DNA from 3 places in the Pseudoalteromonas sp. c7(2019) genome. Region 1 is predicted to be linked to each of the others. Evidence: predicted binding sites of a transcription regulator. Region 1 holds the regulator's gene; each other region holds the start of a gene.
What was found. The regulator LexA, encoded in region 1, represses DNA repair genes until DNA is damaged. The targets are predictions, from matches to a motif close to TACTGTATNNNNATACAGTA.
Positions count from the first base shown of each region.

Region 2: a site for LexA is predicted at 3,595-3,614, ahead of GQR38_RS07745 (SulA-like leucine-rich domain-containing protein). Genes of this name have one in related genera too.
Region 3: a site for LexA is predicted at 1,951-1,970, ahead of GQR38_RS16375 (YebG family protein). Genes of this name have one in related genera too.

Region 1 covers NZ_WTKS01000018.1:69,820-77,901, reverse strand. Annotated here, with positions in the region: gene GQR38_RS17530 (DnaJ C-terminal domain-containing protein) at 1-300, shown strand, start outside; gene GQR38_RS17525 (chaperone modulator CbpM) at 300-620, shown strand; gene GQR38_RS17520 (hypothetical protein) at 696-1,421, opposite strand; gene GQR38_RS17515 (hypothetical protein) at 1,735-2,115, shown strand; gene GQR38_RS17510 (PaaI family thioesterase) at 2,116-2,556, opposite strand; gene lexA (transcriptional repressor LexA) at 2,724-3,341, shown strand; gene coxB (cytochrome c oxidase subunit II) at 3,825-4,967, shown strand; gene ctaD (cytochrome c oxidase subunit I) at 4,967-6,559, shown strand; gene GQR38_RS17490 (cytochrome c oxidase assembly protein) at 6,559-7,089, shown strand; gene GQR38_RS17485 (cytochrome c oxidase subunit 3) at 7,125-8,000, shown strand; gene GQR38_RS20710 (DUF2909 family protein) at 7,903-8,082, opposite strand, start outside.
Region 2 covers NZ_WTKS01000005.1:157,855-165,936, reverse strand. Annotated here, with positions in the region: tRNA gene GQR38_RS07780 (tRNA-Tyr) at 1-44, opposite strand, end outside; tRNA gene GQR38_RS07775 (tRNA-Tyr) at 94-178, opposite strand; tRNA gene GQR38_RS07770 (tRNA-Tyr) at 228-312, opposite strand; gene GQR38_RS07765 (VC2046/SO_2500 family protein) at 425-952, shown strand; gene GQR38_RS07760 (DUF6172 family protein) at 1,132-1,434, shown strand; gene GQR38_RS07755 (diguanylate cyclase) at 1,628-2,545, shown strand; gene GQR38_RS07750 (YchJ family protein) at 2,620-3,099, opposite strand; gene GQR38_RS07745 (SulA-like leucine-rich domain-containing protein) at 3,138-3,572, opposite strand; gene GQR38_RS07740 (SEL1-like repeat protein) at 3,871-4,335, opposite strand; gene GQR38_RS07735 (NCS2 family permease) at 4,454-5,746, shown strand; gene GQR38_RS07730 (hypothetical protein) at 5,822-6,580, opposite strand; gene cysB (HTH-type transcriptional regulator CysB) at 6,905-7,882, shown strand; gene GQR38_RS07720 (L-serine ammonia-lyase) at 7,960-8,082, opposite strand, start outside.
Region 3 covers NZ_WTKS01000016.1:47,760-55,841, forward strand. Annotated here, with positions in the region: gene fadR (fatty acid metabolism transcriptional regulator FadR) at 1-21, opposite strand, end outside; gene dsbB (disulfide bond formation protein DsbB) at 565-1,083, shown strand; gene GQR38_RS16365 (DUF6170 family protein) at 1,085-1,387, shown strand; gene GQR38_RS16370 (helix-hairpin-helix domain-containing protein) at 1,412-1,708, opposite strand; gene GQR38_RS16375 (YebG family protein) at 2,022-2,339, shown strand; gene putP (sodium/proline symporter PutP) at 2,615-4,093, opposite strand; gene GQR38_RS16385 (HDOD domain-containing protein) at 4,426-5,652, shown strand; gene GQR38_RS16390 (IS4 family transposase) at 5,770-7,101, shown strand; gene GQR38_RS16395 (VacJ family lipoprotein) at 7,151-7,882, opposite strand; gene ccmI (c-type cytochrome biogenesis protein CcmI) at 7,892-8,082, opposite strand, start outside.

The DNA.
Region 1 (8,082 bases):
GAAGGTCATAACCTAAATATAGTCGTCCCTCTTGCACCATGGGAAGCGGCTCTTGGTACAAAAATAAATTTACCTACGTTGGCAGGCAAAATCCAATTAACTATTCCATCTAATAGTCAGTCTGGTCAACGCTTGCGTATTAAAGGTAAGGGATTAATGAGTAAAAAAGCCAAAGGTGATTTATTTGCTGTGCTTAAAATTGTTAATCCAACATCTGTTGATGATACCAGTAAAAAACTTTGGGAAGAATTAGCCGAAAAAGCTCACTTTGATCCCCGTAATAACTGGAGCAAGCCATAATGCAAATTATCGTGACACAAAAAGATGATTTACTTACTAGCAAAGAGCTATGTTTGAGTAGTGATATTAGCGAAGCAATTTTATATGAGCTAGTTGAGCACAATATTGCGGTTCCAATTGAGGGGAAGCATGTTACGCAGTGGCAATTTACGGTATCTGCAGTGACCTTAGTTAAAAAAGCGGCCCGTATTCAACATGACTTTTCGTTAGATTGGTCGGCAATAGCTTTAGTTTTACAATTGCTGGATGAGCGTGATGAGTTGATTTTCGAAAACGAAATGTTAAAGCGACATTTGAGTCGATTTAAACACTTGGAATAAAATCTGCCCTTGGGTACTTCCTAGGGCTTATTTACTCTTTGGTGAGAGTGCGCTAGTTCTTAAAAACCAATATGACTACTTTGATTTATTCTTACTTTTAATTCGGATAAATCGTTTTAGTCGTATGTTTTGCATAAGTAGTAATATTCCACTTAGGCAAAAAAGTACGCTGGTTGCTGCAAAACTAATAAGCAGCGGATTATTAAAATCCTCTCGCTCATCGTAATCCATAATATGTAACATCCAAAAAAAGTCGAAAATTCGCCATAGTGTGCTGCGAACGGTGACAACTCTGCCGTTATTTTCTGACAAGTACAGTGTTGTGTTAAATGTGTCGTCAAATTGTACCTGCCAAACATTGGTTTTATATCCAACTTCTCGCATACCTTGCTTTAGCAGTACAGCGCTTGTCACTTGAGCATCAATAAGTAAGTGTGCTTTAGCATTTGCGGTAATTTGTATTTTAGTTGGCGGCTCAAAAGGCCGGCCTGTTATACCGTTAAAGCTTTGCTGTTCATCTTTATTTATTACTGTAATTATAGGTGTGGTTAAAAAGTTCTCAAAAATTATTTGTGTTGGATTAACCACCTGAGATGCAATATCGTCAAGGGAGGCAACATAATCAGCCTGCGTAAATGGGTTATTAAGAGTACGTGTTGCAAGATGCTCCCCATGAACTTTATCAAGAGGGATAGCGCTCATGACTAAACCACCTAATAGCCAAGCTAAAATTTGTAATGCGAGCAAATAACCGAGCCATTTATGTAACTTGCGAGCATACTTAAATATTTTTTTATTCATGTTTTAGTCTTATTATTTTTAGAGGCTAGTTTATTACATTAATGGGATTAGTTACTGCGACATTTTGTCGCAGTTTAAACTATAGCTTACTGTAATCATTTAAAAATAAAAAAGATTACACTTAAATTGCTAACATGACTTATTTGTTTAATTGAGCTGAGTGTTTGATATCCAGCTAGCTTTAAACGCTAAAAAATACTTAAAAGCTGCGAAATATCTATATAAAGTTGTTAATAGAGCATAGTTGATTTGGTATAACGGTAAAACTGCGTTAAAGTTTGCAATGAAATTATTAGAGGATAAATACGAAACGATGTCGGAAATTCAATTTTTAAATGTAGATCTTGAGCTTGAATCAAAGCAAGATATTAGTTTGCTAGTGGCAGACTTGAAAAAAGTCGCGACGATTTTACATTATGACAAAGACGAATACCGTCAATTAGCGCGTATTGAAGCAACAGGTGTAGTAAACACGCCTGACAAAGCAATAAACCATATATGTGAGCTTATTGAATCGTGTTCGCGTAACGCGCTAAAACAATGGTTAAGCTGTTCACGTAGAACGTTTGATATTGGTTTTGAATCAGGCACTTCACCTAAGTGCTTTAATCAAGCCTTAGATGCAGATACATTACTACGTATATCTGCGATTGGTGCGGGTATGGAAATTACAATTTACCCAATCGAAAAGTAACTATCTTCGCTCTACGACTGCTGCGGTCATTTTTGATACGCAGCACAGCTCATTGCGGCTATTTGTAATTTTTATTTCCCACACTGAACTACGTTTGCCAATATGAAACGCTCTTGCCGTTGCTGTTAAAGTGCCGTTGCGAGATGCTTTTAAATGACTTGCGCTAATTTCCTGCCCCACGCAGTAAAATTTTGTAAAATCGACAACAAAGTTAGCTGCATAGCTGGCAACTGTTTCGGCAAGTACAACGTTAGCACCGCCGTGAACCATTCCCATTGGATTATGATGCTCAGGAATTGCCGGCATAGTGGCTACTAAGTAATCATCACCAATTTCAGTGACTTCTATTCCCATGGTTTTCATTAATGTTCCTTGGCCATCAATGCCTTGTTCTAACTGCTTGCACAGCTCTAAAGTGATGGGCTGGTACCAAATACTCATAATGACTCCTTTGCTTTTTTAATCATTTATAAATCTAGCTTTAGTTATATCCCTAAAATGTACACAAGTGAAATTACTTTGGCTATTTTAAGGCTTAATTTAAATTTGCGATTTTTATTTAACTGTATATACTTACAGTTAAATGTACTGTATGGAAAACCAGTTGTATGCGACCATTAACGAACCGCCAAGCTCAAATACTCGAACTAATTAAAGTTTTTATTAAAGACACTGGTATGCCTCCTACACGTGCTGAAATAGCGCAAACATTAGGTTTTAAAAGTGCCAATGCTGCTGAAGAACATTTAAAAGCACTTGCTAAAAAAGGCGCAATTAAAATGAAACCAGGTGCAAGCCGTGGTATTCAGTTAATTGAAGAAGAAGAGCCAGAACAATTAGGTTTACCGCTTATAGGGCGTGTTGCTGCTGGTTCACCTATTTTGGCGCAAGAGCACGTTGAAAGTCACTGCAAAATCGATCCATTAATGTTTAAACCGGCTGCAGATTTTTTACTACGCGTTAACGGTATGAGCATGAAAGATATTGGTATTATGGATGGTGATTTACTTGCTGTACATCGTACTCAAACCGCTGAAAACGGGCAAGTTATTGTTGCCCGCCTAGATGAAGACGTAACTGTAAAACGTCTTGAGAAAGCGGGTCGTAAAGTATTACTTCATGCTGAAAACGACGATTTTGAATCTATTGAAGTAGATCTTGAGAATGAGTCTTTTAATATTGAAGGCTTAGCCGTTGGCGTTATAAGAAACGCTGATTGGATGTGACTTTAAAAATAGCTTTTAAACAAGCAGTTTTATAAATGCGTACTAATTAGTACGCATTTTTTGTTTTAAATTCGCACTAAAAATAGGGCATAAATAGCTCACTGACAATTTAAGCTGTAAACTTTTTTGCACTTATATTTTCCCCCTCCGAATACGTTAAACCCCTTTGTTTTGCTCATCTTTTGAACTTACTGTTACCTAGTTGGTTACTGATTTTTTATTAATTACTCAATATCACCTGATTGTTTTTTATACTAAAACTTGCTTGTTGTTCATTTTTTAGCTAATTATTAATGTGCTGAGCTAATAATAACTCACAGCTTTTTAGTTTTGAGAACACACAATATACACAAACCCGTTGTTGGCGCAGCAAAACCAATCAATATTAAATGAGATTGACTAAAAAAATAAAAATAACGAATTGGCGTTTAAGCCGTATGCCTCTTCGCTTTGCATTCGCAATAGCATCAAAGGAGCCGTCACATGGGTAAACTGACCTCTACCTTGTGGCTTATATTATGTGTTTTTTCGCACCCAGTTTTGGCTAACAGCCAATACAATATGCGCAAAGGCGTAACCGATATAAGCAATAATGTATATCAGCTGCACATGACCATATTTATAATATGTTGTGTGATTGGGGTGATAGTGTTCGCAATTATGTTTTGGGCACTTATTCATCACCGTAAATCTAAAGGGGCTGTACCTGCCCAATTTCACGAAAGCACTAAAGTAGAAATACTTTGGACTGCAATCCCGTTTGTTATTTTAATTGCTATGGCAGTACCAGCCACTAAAACCCTAATTGCAATGGAAGATGCCAGCAAAGCTGATCTCACTATTAAAATTACAGGCTCGCAATGGAAATGGCATTATGAATATATGGGTGAAGATGTAGAGTTCTACTCTATTTTATCTACCCCGCAAGATGAAATAGCGAATCTTGCAGATAAAAATCCTAACTACTTACTTGAGGTTGATAAACCTCTCGTACTGCCAATAAATCAAAAAGTACGATTTTTAATGACTTCTGACGATGTTATTCACTCTTGGTGGGTACCTGATTTTGCAGTTAAAAAAGATGCGAATCCCGGCTTTATAAACGAAACATGGACGAACATAAACGAAGAAGGTACTTACCGAGGCCAATGTGCTGAGTTGTGTGGTAAAGATCATGGCTTTATGCCCGTTGTGGTGGTCGCTAAATCTGAGGCTGATTTTAAAACGTGGCTTGCAGATGCAAAGCAAGCTAAACAAAAAGCAGCATTAGCAGATGCCGCATTACTTGATAAAACCCTCCCAAAAGAAGAATTAATGACTTTAGGCGAACAAGTATATATGGCCAATTGTGCTGCATGTCATCAGCCTACTGGCATGGGGTTACCGGGTGTATTTCCTGCACTTAAAGGCAGCCCTATAGTGCTTGGCGATATAAAAGATCACATTGATGTAGTTATCCATGGGCGACCCGGTACGGCAATGCAAGCATTTGCCAAACAGTTATCTATAAAGCAATTAGCAGCGGTTATTACTTATAAACGTAATGTGTGGGGTAATGATACGGGTGATGTTATTCAACCGAGTCAAATACAGGCTGCACTTGATGCCAAAGTGGAGGCGAACTAATGAGTAGCATAGTAGAACAACCTAACGCCAATGAAGCTCATCATGCTCATCACCCAGCTAAAGGTTTTAAACGCTGGCTTTACACAACTAATCATAAAGATATAGGTAGTTTATATTTAATTTTTTCGCTGACCATGTTCTTAATTGGTGGTGGAATGGCCATGGTGATCAGAGCTGAATTATTTCAACCAGGTTTACAGTTGGTCGATCCTCACTTTTTTAATCAAATGACCACAGTGCATGGTTTAATTATGGTGTTTGGTGCGGTTATGCCGGCCTTTACAGGCCTTGCTAACTGGATGATACCACTCATGATTGGCGCGCCAGATATGGCATTGCCAAGAATGAATAACTGGAGCTTTTGGATTTTACCGTTTGCGTTTTTAATCCTATTGGCATCGTTATTTATGCCTGGTGGGGGTCCTGCATTTGGCTGGACTTTTTATGCACCACTGTCTACAACATACAGTAATGACAATACTGCATTGTTTGTATTTGCCGTACATATTATGGGGATTAGCTCAATAATGGGCGCAATCAATGTGATTGTAACTATAGTGAACTTACGTGCCCCAGGCATGACATGGATGAAGTTGCCCTTATTTGTATGGACGTGGTTAATTACTGCCTTTTTATTAATAGCGGTAATGCCAGTGCTTGCAGGAGCTGTCACTATGGTACTTACCGATAAGTATTTTGCGACCAGCTTTTTTGATGCCGCAGGCGGTGGCGACCCGGTGATGTTCCAACACATTTTTTGGTTTTTTGGTCATCCCGAAGTATACATAATGATTCTTCCTGCCTTTGGCATTATATCTACAATAGTACCTACCTTTTCTCGTAAAAAACTTTTTGGCTATGCCTCAATGGTATACGCCACATCCTCCATAGCACTATTGAGCTTTATTGTATGGGCTCATCATATGTTTACCACTGGGATGCCGGTCGCTGGCGAGTTGTTTTTTATGTACGCGACCATGCTTATATCGGTACCTACAGGAGTAAAAGTATTTAATTGGGTTGCCACAATGTGGAAAGGCTCAATAACTTTTGAAGTGCCAATGCTTTTTAGTATTGCGTTTATTGTGCTGTTTACCTTAGGTGGCTTTTCGGGGTTGATGCTGGCAATTACACCTGCTGACTTTCAGTACCACGATACTTATTTTGTAGTGGCGCATTTTCATTATGTATTAGTAACAGGGGCTGTATTTTCGATAATGGCGGGGGCCTATTACTGGCTGCCCAAGTGGACGGGCAATATGTTTAATATCACGCTAGCTAAATGGCATTTTTGGCTATCGCTGGTGAGTGTGAACGTATTGTTTTTTCCTATGCATTTTGTAGGGCTTGCCGGTATGCCGCGTCGAATTCCCGATTATGCACTTCAATTTGCCGACTTTAACGCAATCATAAGTATTGGTGGATTTGCCTTTGGTTTATCGCAATTGTTGTTTGTAGCTGTGGTAATTAAATGCGCGCGTGGCGGTGATAAAGTGCCTGCAAAAGTATGGGAAGGGGCAGAAGGGCTTGAGTGGGAAGTTGACTCTCCAGCGCCATATCATACTTTTTCTACGCCGCCGGTAATTAAGTAATGACACACGCACCGCTACTCAAACGTTTGGTACTTATTTGCATAGGCATGTTTGCCTTTGCCTTTGCTTTAGTACCTTTGTATGACGTGTTTTGTGATGTAACAGGGCTTAATGGAAAACCTTCGCTTGAGCAGGCAGAGCAAAGTACACAAATAGTACAAAACCGAGAAGTCGGCGTTAGCTTTACTACTCACGCACAAAGTGGTGCACCGTTTGAAGTTAAATCAAAAGAATACAGTGTAGTGGTAAAACCCGGTGCAATGCGTGAAGTAATGTTTAGTGCTAAAAATAACAGCAACCTAGATAAAGTAATGCAGGCTGTACCATCAGTCTCACCAGGTAAAGCGGCAAAGTATTTACACAAAATAGCCTGTTTTTGCTTTGATCAGCAACCTCTAAAAGCAGGGGAAGAACTTGAATTTAAATTACTTTTTTATGTTGATACCGTACTGCCGAGCGATATTGAAGAATTAACTTTATCTTATACCGTATTTGATATTAGTGAACAGCTGGTGGCAAGTAACAACTAGCTTTTTAAACTAGTGTGAAACTAGGAGTAAATAAAATGAATCAAGAATATGAGCATTATTACGTACCTGAGCAAAGCCCATGGCCTATTGTAGGTGCTGTTGCATTGTTTTTTATTGCAGTAGGGGCAGGCTTGACTGTTATGAGTGTAGGTAAAGAAGGTGGTAGCGGGGTTTATCTGCTTTATGCCGGTATTGCTGTACTTGTGTATATGTTGTTTAGCTGGTTTAAAAATGTAATTAATGAATCGGACCAAGGTTTGTACTCAGCACAAATGGATCGCTCTTTTAGACAAGGTATGAGCTGGTTTATTTTTTCTGAAGTTATGTTTTTTATGGCCTTTTTTGGTGCGCTTTTTTATGCACGCGTATTGTCGGTACCTTGGCTTGGAGGCGCAGGCAATAATGCAATGACTAACGAGGTTTTATGGCCAACTTTCGAAGCTGTTTGGCCGCTAGTTTCAACACCTGCTGGCGAAACTACTCAAGCTATGGGCTGGCAAGGCTTACCGCTTATAAATACCTTAATACTGCTTACTTCCTCAGTTACTTTACATTTTGCCCACGTAGCGATGGAAAACAATAAACGCACTCCACTTAAAGTTTTTTTAGGCGCTACTATTTTATTGGGCGTTTGCTTTTTAGGGCTGCAAGTTGAGGAGTACATGCATGCATATAATGACCTTAACCTAACGCTAGATGCGGGTATTTACGGTAATACGTTTTTTTTATTGACTGGTTTTCATGGCATGCATGTAACGCTAGGAACGGTACTTTTATTTGTAATATTTTTACGGATATTAAAAGGGCACTTTACTAAAGATAAGCATTTTGCTTTTCAAGCAGCTGCTTGGTATTGGCACTTTGTTGATGTGGTGTGGCTGTGTTTGTTTGTATTTGTATATGTGCTGTAGCGTTTATTGGCGAATTATTTGCTTTAATAAAACCAAGTTTAAGCGCTGCAATAACAACAACTAAAACAACGACCGAAAACAA
Region 2 (8,082 bases), on a different contig from region 1:
TCAGATTTACAGTCTGATCCCTTTGGCCGCTCGGGAACCCCTCCACACTAATTTTATTGCATTTGGCCCCACTTAACTTAGCGGTAAGAAAAGTGGTGGAGGGAGCTGGATTCGAACCAGCGAAGGCTGAGCCGTCAGATTTACAGTCTGATCCCTTTGGCCGCTCGGGAACCCCTCCACACTAATTTTATTGCATTTGGCCCCACTTAACTTAGCGGTAAGAAAAGTGGTGGAGGGAGCTGGATTCGAACCAGCGAAGGCTGAGCCGTCAGATTTACAGTCTGATCCCTTTGGCCGCTCGGGAACCCCTCCAATGCAACGGCGCTGATAATAGCAAATTGCGTATTTAAGTAAAGAAAAAAGCTAAAGAAAATTGAAATAAAGCCGATAAATATCTATCAGTTACCACAATCGGCTAAAGACTATGCAAATAGATGATTTGTTAATCACAGAGAGTCAGTTAAACAGTAGACTCAATAATAGTGTGCATGAAAATCGCCGTGGCGAATTTGCACTATTATTAGCGATGCTGTCACATGACGCACTCGACTTTAGTCAATTTCATTTACCAAAAACTGAAATAGATAATTTAGTTATAGAAGAAGAGGCGTTAAGAAAGCAATTTGGCGCAGGTCCAAAGCAACTTTTAGCTCCTGATGAATATAATATGTTGGTTGGACAATTTAATGCATCATTAATATCTCAAGAAGGAGCGCGCTGTGGTATGACAAGTATTAAGTTAAGACAATGCTTAAGCCCTGAACCACTTGCGATTAGAAATGATGATAAGCATATTCCACTTAATATAATAGATAACTGTGAGCTTGCCGTCAGAAGAAGAATTAAAAGCGAACAAACCCAACTAGCCAATCCCCCTATAGATGCAGCTGCTTTTTACGACAGCCTTAATAATGATGCAATACATCAACCACTTCAGCTCATTGCGGTGTGATATATGATTGTAATAATCACCAGTTAATATATGCTTTATAACGGGTCTGCTTTATATATTTGCTAATAATTGATTTAATGAAAAAAAAGCATCCAAAAATTAAATGCAATTGCTATAATGGCGTCAAATGGTATGACATGAAATGCCATTATCATTAAACCAAGGTAATTAGGAACGTAATGAAGAAAACATTCACGCTAAATCACGAGAAAATCAAATACCCTCGTATGGTTGATGCTGCAAAGCACGAAGTGAAAAAATATTTGAAAAGAGAGCGTAATAAAACGCTACCTGAAGATGCTGACTATTGGGCATTTGACTGTAAGTTTGGTAACACAGCTGAAGATGCGCAAGTTGTGCACGTTGCTGAATTAAGTAACCAAATTGGCGAAATTGAAAAGCAAGGTTTGACCTCTTTCTATGTAGAGATTTTAGCTCGACCTGCTCAACGTCAACAGTTAGATTTAGATGATGACGAATAACACTTAATTTAATTAAGTGTTCGAAGTTTTAAAATGAGCCCAAGTGGCTCATTTTTTGTTTTTATGCATTAAAGATTCACCATAAATCATTTTTATTAGTAACTAATAAGTAGAATTTTAATTTATTAACATTTGCATAACAAAATATAGTGATATAGGGTGTGTTTAATTAAAAAAACAAAACAGTTGTACCATGCCTATAAATTACTCTGACCACCAATTGAAATTAAGCTTAAAGAGCTCTAAGGTACTTGTCGTTGACGATCAGCTATTAAGCTTAATTGTATTAAAAAAAATATTATCAGAGCATTTTAGTGTAACAACAACGAGCTGTGGTGAGGATGCGATTGAAATTTGTAAACATAATCCGCCAGATATAATACTACTCGATATTAATATGGAAGGAATGAGTGGTATTGAAACATGTCTAAAATTAAAAAATATATCTGAAACACAAGATATCCCCGTTATTTTTGTAACCTCATCTGAAAATCAAGAAGAAGAGTGCTGGGAAGCCGGAGCTGTAGATTTTATAAAGAAACCAACTAACTCGGAAACTTTATATAGAAGAGTGCGCGCCCATATTACGATGAAACTTCAACATGACTTACTCAATCAAAAAGTATTTCTAGATGATTTAACAAAGGTATTCAATCGTCGTTATTTTGATGCGCATTTTTCTAAAATGGAACGAAGCGCCTTACGAGAAAAAGTCGACTACGCACTATTACTCATCGATATAGACTACTTTAAGCAATACAACGATCTTTATGGTCATGTGCAAGGCGATACGGTTTTAAACCTTGTTGCACAAACTATTACTAATAGTTTGCAAAGGCCAACCGATTTTGTTGCGCGTTACGGCGGCGAAGAGTTTGTAGTTGTTCTACCGCATACAAGCACTGAAGGTGCAATTTGTGTTGCTGATAAAATTAAACAAAATGTGGTCGATTTAGGAATATTACACAGATATTCAGAATATGACTTTGTGACTATTAGTATTGGCGGTGCAACCCTACAACCGTACGTAAATAACAAAAACACCTTGCAGATCGCAGATGAAAAAATGTATGAGTCCAAAATGCAAGGTCGTAACCAAGTGTGTTTTTAAGTTTAGCTAGCTAATAAATCACTTTGCCACTTAAAAACACCTTGTAGGTGATAAATATTAAATAAGATTATTTATTACACGCTATGACATTTTTTGTACTTTTTATTGCTACCACATGGGCAGTCATCATTTCTGCCCACTTTAATATCTTCAACAGGATATATAGTGCCATCTAAATAACACCATTGAGTATTTTCTTTAATAAACTGCGATTTTTCGTGAAGCTCACAAAATAAGTTTTGATAAAAATATTGGGCTTTAAATTCTACAGTGCCGGTATCTCCATCATGGCTTGACCCAATTACATCAAGATTTATAAATCGACAGCTGTTAGCAAAATCATTGATTTCTTTAACCGGATTTTCAGCTTGTTTTTCTTTTGCGTAGGTTTGATAAACATATTCTGCATTTTTAATAACATAAGCACTGAATCGTGAGCGCATAAGTTGTTCAGGAGAATCAGCTTGCTTAACAGATAAGTGAAGCGGCTCACAGCAATCGGCATAATTGTGCCCACTGCTGCAAAAACATAATGTGGTATTGAGTGAAGTCATAATAATAATACAAAGTCTAAAACATTAGTTTAACAAGCTTATTGGGCGAGTGATATCTCTGTTGTTTGAGACTTTTTAGTAAAACAGTATAGTTTTGTATTCGTTTTACTTAAATCGAACGATAGATTCGTAAGTAGTTGGTTATTAACTATATCGGTCCAGGTAATTACCGCTGCAAAGTTTCCGTTATGTAATGCAGAATTTAATACATACTCTAAATTTACTAGGTGCTTTTGTCTAATAACAAGTAATTTACTTGTATCAATAGAGCATGAGTCAAGTAAAGCTTTGCTAGGTACATGATCTGGAGCAATTAGTAACGTCCATGCATTAGAGCTATTGTATTGGTGTAATACTTTTAAAAGCTCAAAGGTCGCTGAAATTTCATCTTCAATTTGAATCAAATTCACGCAATCGCTTTGCTCATCTTGTTGGTAACTTTTAACTGTTCTTACGGTAATAGGCTGTAACATAATTTCACTCACTGGGTTTTTATACAGTATTCATATACAGTAGTTTATACAGTGCTTTCGTGCAAGCCTTTTATGCTATTTATTTGTACAGTTATTCAGCTTTTGATCATTGTTTTTATTTTTTTAATTTATAATTCTTTATTAATCAGTTTGTTATAGGGTTGTTTTTGAGAAGGTATTCTAAAAATAAATTTTTGAGTAGTGTCTTCATTTTGGGGTTTTATACTGTATAGGATTATCTTTATAACCATATACAGTATTTTTTTACACTGCATACAGTACTTCTATCATAGTTAGCTTATGTGTTTTCACTCGTGCGAGGGATCATATGAGAAAACTGGAGTTGGTGGATTTGTTCGTACAAACTTGCCGCATAACATTGAGCATCTTTAAATCGCTTAGTTTCGATATGTTTGCGTATATCTGTAACCGCTGCAGTGGCAGGGGCGTACCCTTGGCTACTTGCTAAGCTTAACCAAGCTACAGCATGAAATACACTTTGTGGCACGCCTTCACCTTTCACAAAAAATAAACCTAAATAAAACTGTGCTCTATGGTTTCCCGCCATTGCAGCAAGTCGCATCCATTTTGCAGCCAATGGAGCTTGATTATTTTTTAAATAATATAGGGCTTTATTTAACGTACTTTGCTCATCTTTTTTATTATTAACGGGCACAGAGGTGTTTTCGGGTTGAGTAACAAAACCTAAAATATTATCTAGCTGTTGCTCTAAGTCTTGCTCACAAGGTGTTGTTTTAAGCATATTGGTTCATTTATTATTTTAACTACTTTAACAGTTTAGTATATAGCAAGGTAAAATGTCCTGTAAAAGATAATTTTTATGTTAAAATCTCGCCACTTTTTACTATCACAAGTTTATTATGTTCGAAGCCTTATTTAAACTGAGCGAAAATAATTCAACAGTTAAACGCGAATGCGTTGCTGGCCTAACTACCTTTATAACTATGGTATACATTGTATTTGTAAACCCGGCTATGCTCGCAGAGGCTGGGATGGATCAAGGGGCTGCATTTGTAGCGACATGTATAGCAGCTGCGATAGGCTGTTTTATAATGGGTTTATGGGCTAATTATCCATTAGCATTAGCGCCTGGTATGGGGCTAAATGCCTTTTTTACGTATGGTGTCGTATTAGGAATGGGTTATACCTGGCAAGCCGCCTTAGGGGCTGTATTTATGTCGGGTTGTATATTTTTGTTTTTAAGCTTATTTAAAGTCAGAGAGTGGATTATTAATGCCATACCTCTGGTGCTCAAGCGAGCAATCGCAACGGGTATAGGTGCTTTTTTAGCATTAATTGCCCTTAAAAATGCAGGCATTATTGTCTCAAGCCCGGCAACATTAGTGCAGTTGGGCGACATTACTTCTCCAGGACCGTTATTGGCTATATTAAGCTTTTTTGTAATTGCAGCGCTTTTATACCGCGATTTTAAAAGTGGCGTGCTTATTAGTATTTTATTAGTGACTGGCATTGCTTTAAGTTTGGGGCTTGTTGAATATCACGGTGTTATGGCTATGCCACCATCAATAATGCCTACTTTTATGCAGCTAGATTTTGCAGCCGCTTTTGATATATCAATGATGAGTGTTATTTTTGCTTTCTTGTTTGTCGATCTTTTTGATACTTCGGGTACATTAGTTGCGGTAACTCAAAAAGCAGGTTTAGCTGATGAAAAAGGTAACATGCCTCGTTTAGGGCGCGCATTAAGTGCTGACAGCTCAGCAACAATTGCAGGTGCGATGCTAGGTACGTCTACGACTACATCGTATATAGAATCGGTTGCTGGTGTATCTGTTGGCGGACGTACTGGCTTAACAGCTGTAGTTGTAGGTATTTGCTTTTTACTAATGATGTTTTTTGCACCGCTTGCACAAATGGTACCGGCTTATGCTACGGCAGGCGCTATTTTATATGTCGCTGTTCTGATGCTGCAAAATTTAAAGTTTGTAAACTGGGATGATATGACCGATGCAATTCCTGTTACTGTGGTATTACTAATGACACCATTAACGTTTTCGATTGCGCACGGTATTGCACTTGGTTTTATATCTTATACGGCGGTTAAAGTCTTGTGCGGTAAGCAAGACCAAGTCAGTATTAGTGTTTGGATATTAACAGCCTTGTTTGTTTTCAAGTTTGCATTTTTGTCTTAATAGCTAACAAAAAATACAAAAAAGCCTGCACAAATTTTAATTTGTGCAGGCTTTTTTAATGCTTTTATAAAAGCACTACCATTTCTTTTTAGGAGCAAACAGTATATCTAAGTCGTCTTGCTCTTCTTCTGTTTTCTTTTTAAGTGCGCTTGCATTAGAAGCTCTCAGTTCAACACTAATTGCCTCTAAGTAACCCTCAACTTCTAGCCGTTTTGTTGTTACATATTCATCAGAGTAGGTAACTGCGCTGAGTGTTGCCTGCGCTTTTTCAAAGTACTGTCTTGCAGAGCCAACCATACTGGCTGAGCGGGCAGACAAGCCACGTTTTATTTGGCTTTCAATATTAATACGCAGTTGTAGTTTTTCGAGACGTTTATCTTCTAAAACAAAAACTTGGCTATCAATACGACCTTTGCTGTGTTCAGAGCGTAAAATTGAGCGTAATTTTTTAATGCCCTGAATTAGGCCTACAAGTTGTTTGTCATTACTCGGTAGCGTTAAAGCTTCATTGCTATTATCTTGAACTGGATTAGATAAGTGCGTTTTTGCTTCACTTAAGCGGCTTTTAAGTGCTTTAGATGTTTGCGAGTTAGTAACCATTGTATTTAAGGCTTCGTAAATACGGCGCTGTAATGTACGAATTAGATTTTCAGAAAGGGGGATGTTAGCACTATTCATTAGTGCCTCTTCTGTTTCTTCTATTATAGCTTTTTGTTTTGTAAGCTCTTTACGGCGTTCTGCCTCTTGTTTTTCTTTGTGTTGTTGTACAGCACTTACCCAAAGTGCAATCACAATCAATGCAACTATAAGCACTATTATAATAGAAACGATCATGGTGTAATTCTCGGATATATAACCTAATTATTTAATCTTACATTAAATATACGTTAACAGGGTAGCTTTGCGCCGATTAACTTAAAAAATATACCAAAAAATTGATAGGTTGAGCTCTTTATAAACTGCAGTAAGCCTAAGGGCTTATAAACTAAAGCTGAATAATCATCGCTACCTGAAGCATATTTATTATGCTAGCCTTGAGCTCTAATCAGATAATTGCACACCTAAAGACCTAAAGTGCTATTTTACGTAAATAACACTTGGTTTTAAGCGGTATTGCCTTTATAAATAATATGAATAATAACGTTAAAATTTGCAGCCATGAAATTACAACAACTCAGATACATCGTAGAAGTACAAAATCATAAATTAAATGTTTCAGCGACTGCTGAGAGTTTATTTACCTCGCAGCCAGGAATTTCTAAACAAGTACGCATGTTAGAAGATGAGTTGGGTGTGCAAATTTTTGGTCGCAGTGGTAAGCATTTAACGCATGTAACCGGTGCCGGCGAAGATATTATTAATATTTCTCGTGAAATACTCTCTAAAGTAGAAGGTATTAAAGCCGTTGCTAATGAGCATACGCTACCTGATCAAGGTAAGTTAAATATTGCTACAACACATACCCAAGCTCGTTATGCTTTGCCTAACGTAATTCAAGGGTTTATGAAAAAATACCCTGCGGTATCGCTTCATATGCACCAAGGTACTCCACAGCAAATATCGGATGCTGCAGCACGCGGTGATGCCGATTTTGCTATTGCAACAGAAGCACTGCATTTGTATTCAGATTTAGTTATGCTGCCTTGCTACCATTGGAATCGCAGTATTGTTGTCGCTAAAGACCATCCGTTGGCTAAAAAGGCAAATAGTTTAACCGTTGCTGATATTGCTCAATATCCACTCATTACATATGTATTTGGTTTTACGGGCCGCTCAGAGTTAGATAAAGCGTTTAGCGCACACGGGCTTGAACCACACATTGTATTTACCGCAACCGATGCTGATGTTATAAAAACATACGTACGACTGGGTTTAGGAGTTGGTGTTGTTGCTTCAATGGCGATAGATCAAGTGAGCGATACCGATTTAGTGTGTATTGATGCAAGCCACTTATTTGAAGCTAGTACGACCAAAATTGGTTTTAGAAAGGGCAGCTTTTTACGTACTTATATGTATGATTTTATCGAACGTTTTGCACCGCACTTAACTAAAGAGCGAGTAGAGCGAGCAAGCTTATTACGTAACCAAGATGACGTAGATAAGTTATTTGCAGATATAGAGTTACCCGTTAAATAATGTCACTACATTAAATGAATAATAAAAAAGCCGCCTATTTTAAAAATAGGCGGCTTTTTCTTTTTATAGCGAGCTGATTAACATTCGATAATATTAACAGCCAATCCACCGCGAGCGGTTTCTTTATATTTAGTTTTCATATCGTTACCAGTTTCAAGCATGGTTTTAATCACTTTATCAAGCGATACCTTTTGCTCGCC
Region 3 (8,082 bases), on a different contig from region 1:
TTTCGCTTTAAAAATTCTCATCCAGTTCCCACTCGAATTAATCAACACTCATCGTTTTACACGAATAACTGACTGATTGTACCAGACGAAGCATAACTAACAAGTAAAGTCAGGTATATTAATAAGCAAATGAGTAGAAATTAAAGATTAATAAATAATAAAATTTAGGTTTTTCTAATATAGCTACAATGTATAAATATACAGAGCAATATTCATTGTAGGTACATTGTAATTATTGGTATTTTTTATTTACACCATACCTAGCTTAATCAACTTAAAACACATAAGTACATTAAAAAGGAACACCTATGCAACAGAGCGTTCTAACCGCAACTTTAAAGAATTGATTAGGCAATGTACCATGTAGTATAAGTAAGCGATATAACTAAGCTTATGTATCAATGGGAACTAAGTAGAGCGTCATGTAGCCTCTGCTGAGGCTGCATTGAGTGGTCAATAATTTCATCTTATAAAAAGCGACTTCGGTAGCTTTTTTTTCCTTTTTGTTGCCGCATACATTATCCTAGGTCATAATCTAACGTCTTATTTAAACGCGGAATTTTTATGAACTGGCTTGCCCAATTACCCACCCAACGTACCCCGTGGCTTTTATTTACAGCTATCGTTTTTTTACTTGAAGTGACCGCCCTTTTCTTTCAATACCAAATGGGATTGGCGCCTTGCATAATGTGCATATATCAACGTACAGCCGTACTGGGTCTATTAGGCGCAGGAATCGTAGGTTCGACTAAACCACAGAGCAAAGCAGTTCGTATATTAGCGTATGTAATTTGGGGTGTATCGAGTGTTTGGGGATATTTAATTGCTCGCGAGCATATTGATATGCAAACCACCACAGACCCTTTTGCATTTAGCTGTGAGTTTGAACCAAACTTTCCGTCGTTTATGCCGTTACATGAATGGATACCTAGCTTTTTTCAGGCGACCGGGGATTGTGGAAATATAGATTGGCAGTTTGTTGGTTTGAGCATGCCTGCTTGGATGGAAATTATATTTGGGATTTTCTCACTAACACTATTTATTATAGTTATTGGCCGTTTATTAATTAAAAAGTCGATTTGATATGTTTACATTTTTTTCAAGCCAATTAGATGAGCTTAAACATCTAAAAGTACGCAAGCGCCAAGACGTAATAGCACTTTCTTTAAGTATGTTATCGCCAACTGATAAAGTGTTACTGCGTATTATTAAATTAATATTACTAAGTCCACTATTTTTAATATTCACGGTATTTAAAGGTTGGATATTAATCCCGTTTTTGATACTCGGCGGACTTTGCTACCCACTTTTAACAACACCTATTGAAATCAACTTTGCTAAAAAACACTTAAGCGATGCATTAAAACAATTTAATCAGGGCGCATAGCGCCCTGATTGTTATCTACTGCTATTAAAGTGAAATTTTCCCCTCTAATTTGGCTAATAGTTTTTTACCAATTCCTTTAACTTGCGATAAATCACTAACGCTTTTAAATTCGCCGTTTTCTTCACGGTAATCCACAATTGCCTGCGCTTTTTTCTTACCTATACCCGGTAGCTTAGCAAGCATATCTGCATCAGCATTATTTATACTAATTGTCTCAACTTGAGGCATTTGCTTAGTTACTTCCGATAATTGTGCATATACGGTAGTTGCAGGTAGTAAGCATAATAAGCTTATTATGAATAAATTTTTTAACGTTTTCATCAAACTTGTCCCTATTCTTCTTTTCTTAATTTTGAATGTTGCTCAGGAAAACCAAAAAGTAAGGAACTGAAAAGCTCATCATTTAAAGTGTACCTAAACGCATTATCACTATGATCCGAAATCCTGAAAATGCAGCTGGTACAACAAGTGATTGCTTAACTAAAGTAAAGTTACCGTTTTTTGTCAAATTTAAGACACCTAAAAATTAATACTTCGCGCTTGCAAATTTACGCCCAAACCATTACTGTACATAAAAACAGTAATCTAATGGTTTTTACAAACCACGGTGCCAAGCAATTTTGCAGGAGAAATCATGGCTGTTGTTGTTAAATATGTTGTAGAACGAAACGGAGTCGAGCGTATGACGTTTACTACCAAAAAAGAAGCTGATGCTTATGACAAGATGCTCGATATAGCAGAATCACTTGAGCTAATGCTAGAAAAGGTAGACGTACCGCTTAGTGAGCAACAAATTGAATCACTTGCTTTAGAAATAGCGAAAAGCAAAGATGACTTTATGACCATATTAAAGGGCGGCAAAGATCCAGTTGTTACCAAAGCGCCAGCAAAAAGTAAAAAGTCAGATAACGTTGCATCAATTGAAGATAACAACGATAAAAAAGCAAGTTAACTCGTAGATTGCCCTCTCCTCGGACGGGACAAACTAAATAAAAAAGGGAGCAACTTAGTTGCTCCCTTTTTTATTATACCAATTCGCTTAATTAAGTGATCTATTTTGAGGATGGAAAAACGTGTTGATAGCTAGGCAAAAAATTTGATATTTAGTTGTTCTAAATGATAATTTTTTAACGCCGGTAGCAACACGTTTAGCACCGCAAAATGATTAAGTATTATCGCGGATTGGTATTACTTACTACTCATTTTAAAATGAATAGTAATTGCTATTTAAAGCTCTTTTTCTACTTCATCAAATAAAGCAGTGATGTTTTGCTCTGGCTCTTTTGTTACTAAGCTAACAACAACAATTGCGATACTCGCTAAAATAAAGCCAGGTACTATTTCATACATAAAGCTACTTAAACTTTCACCATTAATAGTAAACGGACCATAAATCCAAACAAGCACTGTAAACGCACCTACTAACATACCAGATAAGGCGCCAGCAAAATTCATACGTTTCCAATAAAGGCTAAACAATACAAGTGGTCCAAAAGCAGCACCAAAGCCCGCCCATGCATTACTTACTAGGTCTAAAATAGAGCTATCTCTATCGTACGCTAAATAAATTGCAAACAGGGCAACAAATGCAACGCTAATTCGACCAACAGTAACTAATTCAAAGTCGCTAGCATCTTTACGTAAAAATGTTTTATATAAATCTTCAGTCAATGAACTTGAGCTTACTAGCAATTGCGATGAGATAGTACTCATGATAGCAGCCAAAATTGCAGCTAGTAAAAAGCCAGCAATAAGTGGGTGGAACAATAACTCAGAAAGAATTAGGAAAATCGTTTCAGGATCTTCAACTACAATATTATTTTCATAAGTATAAGCAGCACCAAATATACCAGTACCAACAGCACCAAGGGCAGCAACAATCATCCATGTCATACCAATACGGCGAGCTTTAGGCATATCCTTAACACTACGTACCGACATAAAACGAACGATGATATGTGGTTGACCAAAATAACCTAAACCCCATGCCATTGCAGAAATAATACCTAATGCAGAGCCTGCTCCAATCCAGTTAAGCATATCTGGATTTACACTATGTAAAGTAGATTCCAGAGGTTGTTCAAGTAAAGAGTATGCAACAGTAGGCACTAGAATCAGTGCGATGAACATAATACAACCTTGCACGAAATCAGTTAAGCTAACCGCTAAAAAACCACCAAACAAAGTGTATAAAACAACGACACCCGTTGTAATGTATAAACCCACTTCATAACTTAGACCAAATGAGCTTTCAAACAATTTTCCGCCGGCTACAACACCAGATGACGTGTAAAGAGTAAAGAAGACTATAATCACAACAGCTGATACAACACGTAATAAGTTTGACTTATCATTGAAGCGATTTGAGAAGTAATCTGGGATTGTTATAGAGTCATTTGCTTTTTCAGTGTACACACGTAATCTAGGTGCAACTAACAGGTAATTTAACCAAGCACCAATCACCAAACCAATTGCTATCCATGTACTACTAAAACCAGTAACAAACATCGCACCAGGTAGGCCCATTAAAATCCAGCCACTCATGTCAGATGCACCTGCAGATAGTGCAGCAACACTTGGTGATAGATTTCGTCCACCTAACATGTAACCTGATACATCGCCAGTAGATTGCTTATATGCATATAGTCCGATACCTAACATTACAACAAAATATAATGCTAGTGAAATAATCATTCCTGTTTCCAAATTAGCCTCCGCATAATTATTAATAACAGGCTCTTGATCCGAATATTGACTCTTAAAATATTATAATAAAGACACTATTAGGATAAAAACCATTCTCGCTGACTATATCATGCCTAACAATAAAATCTCCAACTTGTTGCTTCCAGCTGATACAAAAATACTCATGTTGAATAATTTTAAAGCGAATTAGTAAAATATAATAAATTAAATAGAAGAAACACCTTAATTTATAATGATAATTTATTAATCATGCAAATATACGTAATGCTATTTTGAATCTTTTGCCATATATTATTACAATACCCAATTACATCACTCTTACGGAACTGTTTATGTATTTTTACGCTGCACGTCAACCGATTTTAGATAGAGATAAAAAACTTATCGGTTATGAGCTTTTATTTCGTGATGGCGTTGATAACGTATTTCCCGATATAGATGGTGACGAAGCAACAACACGACTTATAGAGGGTAGCCAGTTTAATTTTGGTTTAGAAGATTTAACTGACAATAAACCTGCCTATATAAACTTCACCCTAGAAACACTATCAAAGGGTTACCCTACACTACTAGGTAAAGACACTATAGTTGTAGAAATACTTGAGACTATCCAGCCTGGTAAGCGTTTATTAGCTATCGTTAAAGATTTAAAAGATAAAGGTTACACTATTGCTCTTGATGACTATATTCATCAACCTGTATGGCGTCATTTTTACCCATTTATTGATATTATTAAAATAGACTTTTTAGCATCCGATATAGATACAATAAAAACGGTTCTAAACGATTTAAAACCGCACTCACATATTAAGTTACTTGCCGAAAAAGTAGAAACCTATGAAATTTACCAACAAGCTTTAGAGCTTGGGTTTGATTATTTCCAAGGATTTTTCTTCTCAAAACCTGAAATGGTACAAAGTAAGGCTCTACCACCATCAGAAATGGCATTAGCTGAATTACTTTACGAAACATCAAGTGTTGATATGGATCTTAAGAAAATCACTGATGTGTTTGAACGTGATGTAAACCTATCTTATAAATTACTTAGGTATTCAAATTCTGCCGCATTTGCAAGACGCGCAGAAATAAGTACCATTAAGCAAGCTCTTATAGTGCTTGGCGCCAATGAAATTAAAAAGCTATTGTCACTACTGTTTGCAGCACAAGTATCAGCAGACAAACCTGTAGAGCTAATTAGGCTATCGCTTACGCGCGCTCGATTTGCTGAATTGCTCGCTATATCCCATGGGCAGTTTAAAGATACCGGCATGGCATTTTTAACCGGTATGATGTCGCTAATGGATGCTATTTTAGATGAGAGTATGGAAAGCGTCATGAAAAAGCTTCCACTTTCTAATGATATAAAAGCAGCGCTATTAAACGATGAAGGCTTGCTAGCAAAATATTTAAACTTAGTTAAATACTACGAACAAGCAAACTGGTCAGCTGCAAACGAGCTAACGGAAGAGCTAAATCTAGGTGAAAAAGTTCCCGATGCTTATCATGAAGCGCTAGCTTGGGTTAATGAACAAATGCAGTTAGTAGTGAACGAAAAATAAATATATAAACAGCAAATAAAAACGCCAGCATTTAGCTTAATGCAGATCGTTTAAGCTAATTGAACGATCTTTCAAAGGGCTCATAATAGGCTACAACAGAAGTTGTGGCCTATTTTTATGTCTGAATTTATTAAAGAATTACACCTTACGACTGAGTTTTGCCAAGATCGTGATATTGATTCGTTCACTAAGCACATTCCCCTTGAGTGGATTGAAGAAGCTGTTACCCAAACAGGAAGAGCCTCTGTACGCAAACGACGCTTCCCCGCCGAACAAGCCGCTTGGCTTGTGTTAGGAATTGGTTTATTAAGAAACCGCTCAATATCTGAAGTCTGTGACAAACTAGAGCTCGCTTTTCCTGACGCTAAAGGAGAGCTTCCACCATTGGCGACCAGCAGTATTATAAAAGGGAAAGAAAAGCTAGGCGCAGCGCCTATGAAACACCTTTTTAAACATACAGCAACGCAGTGGGAGCAGTCGCAAACTTTTGATGACGTGTGTGGTTTAAAGCTGCTAAGCGTTGACGGTACACAATTTAAAACCCAAGATACGCCGAGTAACCGTCATTTTGGCTATGCTCAATCGACAACGAACTTCCCCTCAGTACTTGCTGTAACCTTGATGTCGACAAGAACGCATTTAATATCCGATGCAGCGTTTGGCCCCATTACTCAAAGTGAAATTCATTATGCTCAACAGCTTGTTGGCTCAGCACCTGAACATTCACTAACTCTATTTGATAGAGGTTTCTTTTCGGCTGAACTATTCACGAGCTGGCAAGGTGTTAGCGAAAATCATCATTGGCTTACGCCCATCAAAAGTAAAATGCGCTATGAAATAACGGAATCATTTAGCGATTACGACCACTTAATAACAATGCCTATTTCGCCACAAGCTAAAAAATCAGCCCCTTACCTAGGTGATACATGGCAAGCAAGGCTTATTCAAATTCCGACACCTAAAGGTGAAATAAAAGGGTTCATCACCTCATGCGCCTGTCCAGAAAAGTACCCGCTGAAAGCGCTACTCGATGTTTATTGGCAACGATGGGAAATAGAGCGAGGATATGGTGAGCTCAAGCAATATCAATTATCTAATAAGCCAGCGCTACGGAGCTTGAAACAGGAAGGTATTTATCAAGAGCTCTGGGGTATTCTGACGTCATACAATATCGTGAGACTTGAAATGGCAGAGATGGCTAAAGCCCATAAAGTGGAGCCATTACGCATCAGTTTCATAAACGCATTATACCTAATACAAGACGAGTTTTTATGGTGCTCAGGTCGAAGCCCCGGGACAATCCCTAAAAAGCTAAAAGAACTACGTGAAAACGGTAAACGGCTAATATTACCGGAGAAAAGAAAGCGAAAAGCTTATCCGCGAACGGTGCTCGCAAAGACACAAAAATATCCAGTTAGGTATAAACGAAAAAACACCACTCGTTCTTAAACGAGTGGTGTTAAGCATTTAGCTGGCGTTTTTATGAGTGGCTTTTCAATTATAAACTTTCTAAAAAGTCTTCATCAAAATCAGCTGGCTCTTCTTTTATAGGTGGGTTGCCATCGTACAGCTCATAAATTTGACGCTGAAAGTAGATATCTTTTACAAATAAGTACGGATCAAGTGAATCATTTAATAGCCCTTCTTGAGGTATTAATGATGCACGAGCTTCTACCGCTTTTAAAACAAACACTAGAATAGTTTGTGGAGTCGTTAGCGCAACTTCAGGCAATACAAAGTTGTCGACTACATCACCGGTCAGGTTACGTGCTGTTGTAGGACCCATGCCAGGTAGCATTAAATAAGCGCCATCACCCACGCCCCATACACCTAACGTTTGTCCAAAGTCTTCATCTACAATTTCAAGACCAAGTGAGCTGGCAACATCAAAAATACCAAAAATACCAACCGTAGAGTTAACTAAAAAACGCGCTAAGCTCACACTTGCATTACCCGGCTTACCTTGCAAACCCGCATTAATCATATCGACAGGTGCTGTAATATTACCTGTAAAATTAACAATACCGTTTCTTACCGGTACAGGCGTTACTTCAACATAACCTACAGCAACTGGGCGCAATAAATAAGCATCCAGTACATCCATATTAAAGTCGTATAACGGACGATTAATACTTTGCAGCGGATCTCTGTCATCTACTTTGCTTTGTGGCACTTGAGCACACCCGGCTAGTATCAATAAACATAAAAAAGTAAAACTGTGTTTTAACATCTAACGTCCTTAAGGTATTAATGTATCAATTTGAAGTTGGTAGTCACTTACACTTTCACGCTTTAACGACTCTGAATGACCTTCTAGCTCACCAGAACTTGGCATAACCGAGTCATCTATAGAAATACGCGCCGAAATAATAATATTTTCTGCACTAGATAAGTTAAGCCCTGCAACCATTGCACTACTATCACTCAACT